3 regions of the Delftia sp. NA_296.1 genome follow, and region 2 is predicted to be linked to each of the others. Evidence: predicted binding sites of a transcription regulator. Region 2 holds the regulator's gene; each other region holds the start of a gene.
What was found. The regulator FNR, encoded in region 2, switches genes on or off when oxygen is low (the NO sensors DNR and NnrR bind a similar motif). The targets are predictions, from matches to a motif close to TTGATNNNNATCAA.

Region 1: a site for FNR is predicted at 1,944-1,957, ahead of dsrO (sulfate reduction electron transfer complex DsrMKJOP subunit DsrO). Genes of this name have one in related genera too.
Region 3: a site for FNR is predicted at 1,891-1,904, ahead of ACUTR7_RS17075 (bacteriohemerythrin). Genes of this name have one in related genera too.

Annotation. Positions count from the first base shown of each region.
Region 1 is NZ_JBQZGF010000006.1:95,507-99,153, reverse strand. Features, by position in the region: gene nrfD (NrfD/PsrC family molybdoenzyme membrane anchor subunit) at 1-967, opposite strand, end outside; gene dsrO (sulfate reduction electron transfer complex DsrMKJOP subunit DsrO) at 984-1,829, opposite strand; gene ACUTR7_RS16430 (hypothetical protein) at 2,196-2,660, shown strand; gene ACUTR7_RS16425 (DsrE family protein) at 2,645-3,046, opposite strand; gene dsbG (thiol:disulfide interchange protein DsbG) at 3,058-3,647, opposite strand, start outside.
Region 2 is NZ_JBQZGF010000003.1:181,747-185,393, forward strand. Features, by position in the region: gene ccoG (cytochrome c oxidase accessory protein CcoG) at 1-615, shown strand, start outside; gene ACUTR7_RS08665 (FixH family protein) at 673-987, shown strand; gene ACUTR7_RS08670 (hypothetical protein) at 1,167-1,454, shown strand; gene fnr (fumarate/nitrate reduction transcriptional regulator Fnr) at 1,536-2,255, opposite strand; gene hemN (oxygen-independent coproporphyrinogen III oxidase) at 2,418-3,647, shown strand, end outside.
Region 3 is NZ_JBQZGF010000006.1:241,563-245,209, forward strand. Features, by position in the region: gene ACUTR7_RS17065 (Zn-dependent hydrolase) at 1-590, shown strand, start outside; gene ACUTR7_RS17070 (Bug family tripartite tricarboxylate transporter substrate binding protein) at 845-1,828, shown strand; gene ACUTR7_RS17075 (bacteriohemerythrin) at 1,939-2,493, shown strand; gene ACUTR7_RS17080 (universal stress protein) at 2,584-3,021, opposite strand; gene ACUTR7_RS17085 (2OG-Fe dioxygenase family protein) at 3,121-3,647, opposite strand, start outside.

The DNA of each region.
Region 1 (3,647 bases), on a different contig from region 2:
ACAGGCCGGCCACGCCCAGCATGCCCAGCAGGCCGTCGCCGCCCAGCGGCATGTGGTAGATGTACAGGCCCGCGCCGTACTTGGGCACGCCTTGCACGCCCATGAACAGCGCCCAGCGGAAGGCCCAGGCCGCGGCGGCCAGGCCCAGCCCCAGGGCCAGCGTGTAGCGCGGGCAGGCCATGCGCTGCCCACCCCGCACCAGGGCCCACAGCAGGGCGGCACCGGCCACGGCCGAGCCCAGCATGCTCAGGCGCCAGACCGGAAACTGCTGCCACAGCTGCAGCGCCGCCTGGAAGGAGCGGCCCTGGCCCAGCCAGCCGGCAACGGCCCAGACCGCCACCATGGCCAGCAGGCACAGCGCCAGCGCCAGGCCCAGCACGCGCAGGGCTTGCAGGGCGCCGGCATCGGGGCGGTGGCGGGCGGGCAGAAAGCGCGCCGTCACCAGCATGCAGCCCACCGTGGCCAGCCAGCCCGTGAGCGCCAGGTTCAGCGGCACCCACAGCGTGTTCCACAGCGGGCGCGAGCGCACGGCCATCAGCTCGGCGCCGGTATAGGCGGTGATGGTCAGCGCCGACACGGCCAGCAGCGGCGCCAGCCAGCGCAGCCACTGCGGCCGGCCCAGCCACCAGGCCAGCACGAAGGCCAGCGCCAGCCCCACGAAGACCGGCAGCAGCAGCGCGCCCACCGACATCCACGACCACGGCGTGAAGTGCGCATAGAAATGCCAGAAGCGCGCAGGCTGGTGCAGGTCGGCCAGCAGCGACACGGGTGCGGCGATGGCGCTGACGGCCAGCACCAGCACGGCGGCCGGCAGCAGGCGCGCCATGGCGCTGCCGCGCGGCGCCCAGGCGCAGGCGGCGGCCAGCAGGGCGGCGCCCGTGGCAATGCCGGCCAGGAAGAAGTACTGCACGGCCCAGGGCAGCCAGGCCGATTCGTAGGCGGGGGTCAGGAGTTCGACGATGTGCATGGGGTGCTCCTTGCGTTCAGTGGGAAGTGACCAGCCGCACGCTGGCCTGCCCGTCCACGCCGTCGACGAAGGCGTCGGGCAATCCCAGGTAGTACACATGCGGGTCCGTGCCCATGGCGGGCTTGAGCACCTTGAGGTCCTTGGCGTGCTCGCGCATGCGCTGGCGGATCTCGCTGCCCTCGTCGTTGAGGTCGCCGATCACGCGGGCGCCGCCCACGCAGCTTTCCACGCAGGCCGGCAGCAGGCCGGCTTCCAGGCGGTGCTCGCAGAAGGTGCACTTGTCGGCGGTCTGCGTCTCGTGGTTGATGAAGCGTGCGTCATAGGGGCAGGCCTGCACGCAGTAGCCGCAGCCCACGCAGCGCTCGTTGTCCACCAGCACGATGCCGTCGCTGCGCTGGAAGGTGGCCTGCACCGGGCAGACCGGCACGCAGGGCGGGTTGTCGCAGTGGTTGCACAGGCGCGGCAGGTTGAGCATGGCCGGCGGCAGGTCCTCGTTGCCCGCGTGCTGCACCTCGTACTGCAGCACCGTGGTGCGGAACTGGCCCAGCGGCGGCAGGTTCTCCATGGAGCAGCTCACCGTGCAGGCCTGGCAGCCTATGCAGCGGCGCAGGTCCACCAGCATGCCGTAGCGCCTGCCGGCCTCGCCGGGGCGGCGCGGTGGTTGAAAACCTGGGGTGCCGGGCGTGGCCGCCGCCACGGGCAGGGCCACGGCCGCCATGGCAGCGGCCAGCAGGTCCTGCAGGAAGCCGCGCTTTCCTGCGGCGGGCTGTGCATGGGCGGCGGTGCGGGCGGGGATGTCCTGGGAGGAGGGCTTGCAGCTGCAGTCGTTGCAGCCGCTGCCGGCGCGGGATGTTTTTGGCATGGCCTGTCTTTCATCGTCCTGCGGCCACGGATCGTGGTCGCTCAAACTCAATAAAGCATTAAAAATATGCTTTTTATATTGAATTTAATATATGAAATTCAGGGCCTTGGCGGCTTGATGTGAGTCAAGCAATGGGCTTTCCAAGTGCCTGCTGAGTGCCTGCCGAGTGCTTGCAAAGTGCCATCGGCTGCCTGCCATGGACAGGCGCCCAAGGCAGTCCATAGCGTGTGGCGCAGGGATTAAGACGGGGTTAACAGGGTGACTGCATTCCTCGGGAATGCGGGGCGCGTATCGGAAATCACCCTCTTGTTTCCGTGCGCGGCCCCGGTCTACGCTGCTTGTGTCGCCACTGCCAAGGAGTTCTCCATGAACCATGCCCTGAACAGCCTTGCTTCGGAACTGGACCTTGCCGCCGAAGCCGGCGAGCACCTGAGGCTGCAATTCACACAGGCCTGCGTGGACCGCATCGCGCACCTGCTGGAAGACCCGGACGTCATCCGCTGCGCACAAGGCCTTCGCCGCTACTTGGACGGCCAGATCGACAGGCAGGAACTGGACCGCCTGGCCCGCGAGGCTGCCAGCCTGGCCAACCACCACCAGGGATCACGCTCCCTCGACGGCTGCGGCCATGCCGCCGTGTCCGCCACCTATGCCACGGCCCATGGGCTGGCGGGCCGGGCGCTGCAGGCGGCCGACTATGCGGCCTACGCCATGGTCTATGGCGAGGGCGGCCACGGCGCCGTCACGGACCGCGAATCGTTCGAGCCTGAATACCAATGGCAGGCGCGCTGCCTGGCCTCGCTGGCGCAGGCCGCTCAGCAGCGCACGTAGCACCAGGCCGACTGCTGCAGCAGGGCCAGTGACTCGATCCCGCCCTGCGGCAGCACGCGCATGCCGGCAGGCGCCTCGCGGCCCAGCTTCTTGAGCGTGTTCGGGCAGACCAGCGCATGGGCCAGGGCGGCCGCATCCAGATGCTGCGGCGTGCCCGGCGCGGCGTCCAGCAGTGCCTCGACGGCCGGGCCGTTGATGACGATGCGGACCTCGGCACTGGGCCGGTCCTGGCGCAGGTTGGCCAGATTGCTGCGTGCACGGGCCAGGGCGCCGGGTGTGGGCGCATGCAGCACGATGCGCAGCGGCGGCGCATCCGGCCTGGCGGGGAACAGGTCGCTCCAGTCGCTGGAGGATGTGGAAGCGGCGGGAGAGCGGCTTGCGCTCATGGTCGTCCTCGTCATTTCCTGCCACGCGACCCCATGACCTCTTCCAGCAGGCCCGGCGGCAGGCCGGTGCGTACCTGCACCACTCCCTTGTCATCCTTCCAGACCAGGGCCGGCGTGGCACGCAGGCCCCAGGTGGACATCAGCGAGGCATGGTTGGCCAGCACCTGCCGCGTGGCCTGCGGCACCGGGGCCAGCGGCGTGGCGCCCGCGCCTTCTGCGCTGGCGCGGCCGGCCTTGGCATAGGCGCGTGCGTGCTCGGCCAGGGCCTGCTCTGGCTGCCGCGCTGTCAGCAAGGCGGCGGCCTTGCCCTCGCTGCTGGGCTTGAGGATGCCCACCAGAATGTGGCGCAACTGCACCTGGCCACTTTCCACCCAGGGCCGGGCATCGTTCCACAGCTGGTTGCAATAGGGGCAGTTGGGGTCGGTGAACACATAGACCGTGCGCGGCGCGTCGGCGCGGCCATCCGGTATGGACTGGGCGCGCTGCACATCGCTCCACAGCTGCTCGCCCATGGGCTTTTGCACGGCGGCCTGCAGGGCCTGGGCGTTCACGTCGCGGCCCTGGGCGTCGATCACCGTGCCCAGCACCCAGTGCTTGCCGT
Region 2 (3,647 bases):
TGCAAGATGTGCGTGCAGGTCTGCCCCGTGGGCATCGACATCCGCAACGGTCTGCAATACGAATGCATTGGCTGCGGCCTGTGCATAGACGCCTGCAATTCCATCATGGACAAGATGGAGTACCCGCGCGGCCTGATCCGCCTGACCACGCAGAACGCCATGGCCGGCCTGTGGCGGCGTGCCCAGGTGCTGCGCCGCATCTTCCGTCCGCGCGTGCTGATCTACTCGGCCGTGCTGATCGGCTTGAGCGTGGCCATGATCGTGAGCCTGGCGCTGCGCCAGTCGGTCAAGGTGGACGTGATCCGCGACCGCGCCTCGCTGTCGCGCATCGTGGCGGGCGGCAAGCTGGAGAATGTCTACCGCCTGCAGATCATGAATGCCACCGAGCAGGCCCAGCGCTACCGCATCAGCGCCCATGGCCTCGATGGGCTGGAGCTGGCGTCCGAGCAGGAAGTCGAGGTCGGCCCGGCCGAGACGCGCGGCATTGCGGCGCGCCTGCAGATTCCCTACGGTTCGGCCGAGCCGGGCTCGCACACCGTATTCTTCGATATCGATGCCGTGCATTCGGGCGCGGGACGCGCGTCCGAAAAGGCCGTCTTCCTGGTGCCCCGGTGATGTTCCTGGCAGGCGCGGCACGGTCCGCGCCTGCCGCCTGAAAGAAAGAGGTTTCCCATGTCTTCCAGTCCCGCAGTGTCCGCGCCCGCGCAGGCTCCCTCGCACCCCGACGCCGGCAAGCCCTGGTGGAAGTTCGGCCATGTCTGGCTGGTGGTGGCCGGCCCGGCGGCCGTGGTGGTCGCTGCCGTGATCACGGCCATCATCGCCATCAACGGCGCCGATCCCGTGATCGATCCCGACTACTACCGCAACGGCATCACGATCAACGAGCGTGCCGATGGCGTGCGCGAAGTGCCCAAGAGCATGGCGCCCGCCGTCACCGGCCGCAACCATGCGGCCACGCCCGCGCACGATCACCCCACGGACCGCTGATCGCCGTGCACCCCTGCAAGAGGCCGCAGTCGCGGCCTTTTTGCATGGCGGATCGCATCTCCGGCATGCGCGACGGGTGAGGGTTTCCTACAGGCGTGCAGGGCGCTGCGGGGCTTGGCGCCATGCGTTGGCGCGGCGCACAATGAAGTCGACCCCTCGACAGCACAAGGAGATCGCTGATGTTGGCCCAACGCTGGATGTGGATTGCCTGGCCTGCCTTTCTGGCAGCCGCCGTGATGGAGATGCTGGTTTTTGCCTTTGTGGACCCGCTGGAGCTGCATTGGCTCGGCGACCTGGGCTGGTCGCGCCAGGGCATTTACACGCTGGCCTTCTTCGCCTTCTGGGGCGTGACCATGCTCTCCAGCCTGATGACCACCATGCTGGGCCGCTCGGCCCGTGATCTCAATGACGGCGTGGTCTCCGAGCCCGACCCGGACCTGGCCATGCAGGGGCTGGGGCGGGACTGATCGAGAGCCCGCCGCAATGAACAAGGCCCGCGACAGCGGGCCTTGTTCATTGGCGGATGAATGCTTACTGCCCTTGCAGCCTCACTGGCACTGCTGGCTGTTGACGATGCGCTTGAGCGCCTCCGTGTCCAGGATGCGCAGATGGCGCTGGCGCACCTCGATGATGTTGTCGTCCGCGAACTTGGAGAAGGTGCGGCTCACCGTCTCCAGCTTCAGGCCCAGGTAGCTGCCGATTTCCTCGCGCGTCATGCGCAGTACCAGTTCGGACTTGGAAAAGCCCCGCGCATGCAGGCGCTGCACCAGGTTGAGCACGAAGGCGGCCAGGCGCTCCTCGGCGCGCATGCTGCCCAGCAGCAGCATCACGCCGTGCTCGCGCACGATCTCGCGGCTCATGACCTTGTGCACATGGTTTTGCAGGGCCGTGACCTCGCGCGACAGGTCTTCCAGCTTGTCGAAGGGCATGACGCAGACTTCGGCGTCTTCCAGCGCGACGGCATCGCAGGTGTGGTGGTCGTTGACGATGCCGTCCAGGCCGATGATCTCGCCGGCCATCTGAAAGCCTGTGACCTGGTCGCGTCCGTCCTCGGTGGCCACGCAGGTCTTGAAGAAGCCGGTGCGGATGGCGTACAGCGAGGTGAATGTCTCGCCGTTGCGAAACAGCAGGCCTCCGCGCTTGACCTTGCGGCGCGTGGCCACGATGTCGTCGATGCGCTGCATCTGCTCGGCATCCAGGCCCATGGGCATGCACAGTTCGCGCAGGTTGCAGTTGGAGCAGGAGGCTTTGATGGTCTGAAGGTTCATGGAGTGATAAACATCAGCGGCACACAGCGTGCCGGCGGTGACCTCGTGGATTGCGATGAGTTGGATCAAATTGTCGCAGCAGTCCCTCAAACAACTCTTGATATGAGTCAAGGACATGACCGATGTGCTGCGGCACAGTCGAGGTATTAGAGGAAAAAACCCATGACCGCTGTCACCCCAGAGCTGCTGCGTCGCTTTGACGTACCGGGGCCCCGATACACCTCGTTCCCTACCGCCGACCGCTTTGTCGAGGCCTTTGGTGCAGAGGACTATATCCTGGCGCTGCAACAACGCAAATCGAGTACCGCAGCGCGTGCCATGCCTTTGTCGCTGTATGTGCACGTGCCCTTTTGCGAGTCGCTTTGCTACTACTGCGCCTGCAACAAGATCGTGACGCGCCACCACGATCGCGCCGCCGTCTACCTGGACTACCTGGCGCGCGAGATGGCCTTGCACACGGCCCATTGCGGCAAGGGCCAGACCGTCAGCCAGCTGCACCTGGGCGGCGGCACGCCCACCTTCTTCTCCGACGACGAGCTGCGCACGCTGATGGGCCTGTTGCGCGAGCATTTCAAGCTGGAGCCGGGTGGCGAGTACTCCATCGAGGTCGATCCGCGCACCGTCAGCGTCGAGCGCCTGGCCGTGCTCAAGGAGCTGGGCTTCAACCGCCTGAGCTTCGGCGTGCAGGACTTCGACGAGCAGGTGCAGATCGCCGTGCACCGCGTGCAGCCGGCAGAGCAGGTGTTCGAGCTGGTGGCGGCCGCGCGGCAGCTGGGCTTTGCCTCCATCAACGTGGACCTGATCTACGGCCTGCCCAAGCAGACGCCCGAATCCTTCGAGCGCACGCTGGCCCAGGTCAACGCGCTGCGGCCCGACCGCATCGCGCTCTATGCCTATGCCCACCTGCCCGAGCGCTTCAAGCCGCAGCGGCGCATTGCGGCCGAGGATCTGCCCCAGGGGGCCGACAAGCTGGCCATGCTGTCGCGTTCCATCGCCGCGTTCATGGACGGTGGCTATGTCTATGTGGGCATGGACCACTTCGCCCTGCCGGAGGACTCGCTGGCCGTGGCCAAGCGCCAGGGCCGGCTGCACCGCAACTTCCAGGGCTACAGCACCCAGCCCGACTGCGACCTGATTGCGCTGGGCGTGTCGGCCATCGGCAAGGTGGGCGCCAGCTACAGCCAGAACGCCAAGACGCTGGAGGAGTACTACGACGCCATCGACGCCAGCCACCTGCCCGTGGTGCGGGGCCTGGCGCTGTCGCGCGACGACCTGGTGCGCCGCGCCGTCATCATGGCCATCATGTGCCAGGGCGCCGTGCTGTTCGAGCCCATGGAGCAGGCCTGGCTGCTGGGCTTTCGCGAGTACTTCGCGCCCGAGATGGCGGCCCTG
Region 3 (3,647 bases), on a different contig from region 2:
GCCAGGCCGACCACGCAGGCACCACGCCCATGGACATACGCCAGGACGCGCTGGTGGGCGCGGCGCGCATCATCGATGCGGCCAACCGCAAGGCCGCCGCGCTCAATGGCCAACCCCACTATGTGGTGGCCACCGTGGGCCGGCTCTCGCTCACGCCCAATGCCTCCAACGCCGTGCCGGGCCTGGTCGAGATGATGATGGAAGTGCGCAGCGACCACGCCGGCGTGCTGGAGCGCTTCCCCGAGGAACTGCTGGCCGAAGTCCTGCCCGGCCTGGCAGCCTTGCGCGTGCGTGCCGAGATGGCCGACGTGAGCCGCTCCCAGCCCACGGACTGCGCCGCGCCCGTCATGCAGGGCGTGGAGCAGGCCTGCGACAACCTGGGCTACGCCCACATGCGCATGCCCAGCGGCGCTGGCCATGACGCCGTCTACATGGCGCCCACCGGACCCATCGGCATGATCTTCATCCCCTGCCTCCACGGCCGCAGCCACGCACCCGAGGAGTGGATAGAACCCGCCCAGCTGCTGGACGGCACCCGGGTGCTGTACGAGACGGTGCGCGTGCTGGACAGGCAGTTGGCGCAGGCCTGAGCGCCTGGCCTGCGGCTAGGGACCAAGGCGGCATAAAATAGCCCGCTTCCCTCTGGAGCAGGCACAAGCTGCTCCTTGGTGGAAGCCCCTGTGGCACAGATTGCGGAAATCCGCCCAAATAGCGGGTTTCCCAATGCAAGATGGCGGAACCACCCTCCCCGATCATCGACAACCCACCGCATGGGCGACCCGGCACTGCCGGTCCGCTGCGAGAGGGTTGCACCGCCCCATCAGACCCTGGAGTTTCTTCTTTCATGTTCCGCCAACTGATCACCTGCACCGCCGTGGCCGCCGCCATGGGCATGAGCTTTTCCGCAGCCGCCCAAGGTGCGGCTGCCGACTATCCGAACAAGCCCGTGCGCATGATCGTGCCCTTCCCGCCCGGCGGCGGCACCGACATCCTCGCGCGCGTGGTGTCCAACAAGCTCACCGAAGTCAGCAAGTGGACCGTGGTGCCCGACAACCGCGCGGGCGCAGGCGGCACCATCGGCATCACCGAGGCCGCCAAGGCAGCGCCCACGGGCTACGACATGGTCATGGGCCAGAAGGACAACGTGGTCCTGGGCCCCTACCTCTACAAGAACCTGCCCTGGAACCCGGTCAAGGACCTGGTGCCCGTGGCCCACGTGGCCTACACGCCCATCGTGATCGCCACCAGCGTGAACTCGCCCTACAAGACCCTGGCCGACATCGTGGCCGCTGCCAAGCAGCACCCGGGCAAGGTGACCTACGGCTCGCCGGGCAATGGCACCAGCATCCACCTCTCGGGCGTGCTGCTGGAGAAGGCCGCAGGCATCCAGCTGGTGCACGTGCCCTACAAGGGCTCCAATCCGGCATTGATGGACGCGCTGGCCGGCAACGTGGACCTGCTGGTGTCCTCCGTGCCCTCGGCCATCGGCCAGATCAAGGCCGGCAAGCTGCGCGCCATCGCCGTGACCTCGGCCAAGCGCTCGTCCTCGCTGCCCGACACGCCCACGCTGGCCGAATCGGGCCTCAAGGGCTTTGACGTGAGCACCTGGTACGGCCTGTTCATGCCCAAGGGCACGCCCACGGCCGTCGTGACCAAGGTCAACGCCGAAGTGAACAAGCTGCTGGCCATGCTCGAAGTGCGCGACGCCATCCAGACCCAGGGCGCCGAGCCCCAGTCCATGAGCGTGGCCGACTTCGACAAGATGTTCCAGGCCGACTTCAAGCAGTCCAAGCAGATCGTCGAGTCCTCGGGCGCCAAGATCGAGTGACATGCCTGCGGTGCCAGGGCTGCATGCCCGGCACCGCCTGCAATGGCCAACGCCGCATTTCATTGATGCAGATCAGCCTGATCTGCATCAAGGAGCTATGTGACAGTCCCGTGAATACTTCTCCGGAAATCACCGAATTCCTGGAGAACGTCATGGCATTGCTGGTCTGGGTCCCCGAGCTGGACACCGGGATTGCAGAAATCGACCGGCAGCACCGCCGCATCGTCGATTACATCAACAAGCTCTACGAGCTGCGCTCGTCGCCCGACCGCGAGGCCCTGGGCGATGTCATCGGCGAGATGATCGACTACACCGTCTCGCACTTCGTGTTCGAGGAAAGCCTGATCGAGAGCGCCGGCTACATGTTCGCCGGCCCGCACAAGAAGGTGCACGAGCTGTTCACGCGCCGCGTGATCGAGATGCAGACCCGCTTCGATGCGGGCGAGGACGTGGCCGCCGAGCTGCACGGCATGCTCTCGCGCTGGCTGTTCAACCACATCCGCAACGAAGACACCGGCTACGTGGACTCGGCCAAGGCCTATCTGCGCATGGCGCGCGAGTCCAGTCCTGCCGCCGAGAAGGAAAGGCTCAAGAACGAAGTGCTGCAGGAGCTGGAGCTGCAGCGCAAGAAAAAGGGCTGGCTGGCACGGCTGCTCAATCGCTGATCACCCTCTCCCCTTGCAGCGCACCAAGAAAAACGGCTCCCGAGGGAGCCGTTGACGTTTCACCCGGCGAAGGGCCGAGCGGCCCGGTGATTACTCGCGCACCACCAGCACCGGCACGCGCACGGCGCCCAGCACGCGCTGGGTCACGCTGCCCAGCATCAGCTTTTCCAGGCCACGGCGACCTTGCGAGCCCATGATGATCAGGTCGGCGCCCGTGCTCTCGAGCACGCGCACGATGCCTTCGTGCACCGCATGGCCTTCGCCCACCACGGTGGTGGCGGTGATGCCGGCCTCGTCGGTGATCTTCTTGACGGCGTCCAGCGTGGTGTTGGCCTCGGCCGTGGCCGCGCTCAGGTACTGCGACTGGCCGTAGGCGAAGTCGGCGCCCACGCCCGTGAACGGATAGGGGTCCACCACGTAGACCGCCGTCAGCGTGCTGCCAAAGGCCTTGGCCAGCTCCACGCCCTTGTGAACCGCCAGCATCGAGCTGTTGGAGCCGTCCACGGGAACCAGGATGTGCTTGAACATGCGTTTTCTCCTTTGTGCTTGGCCGCCGTCAACAATCGGGGGCGGCCGGGTCGATGAACCAAAGTGTGCGCCCATCATGCGCCAGCGTCTTGAGCTGCATCAATCCTTGCGGCGACGCGTCAGCTCCGAGCCCTGGAAACCCTGGCGGCGATAGGTCAGCACCAGGGTATCGCGCACGCCGCCCGGCTGCTCTGGCTGGATGGGCGTGGTCTCGTGGATCATGCGGGCATCGTCCAGCAGCATCACCGACCAGGGCTCGGTCAGCGTGAAGCGCTGGCCGCTGGGGCCCGTGGCCTCGAAGATGCGTGTCTCGCCGCCCTTCACGCCCTCGCGCCCGACCAGGATCACGGCCACCAGGTCCACGCCGTCGCGGTGCGCGCCTTCGGGCGTGGGCCGGCCAATTCCGTCCGTGGTGTCGATGCGGAACTGGTGGGACTCGATGAACCAGCGCTCGTGCTGCACATCATCGCCCTGGGCGCAGAACACCTGGTCGGACAGGCCGGCCAGCGCCAGCAGCAGCCGGCTCCAGGTGGCGCTTTGCGCCGTGGCGTCGCGCATGGGATCGAACATGCGCAGCATGCCGCCATGCAGGGCGTTGTATTCCACCGGCTGCCAGTGCGCGCGGT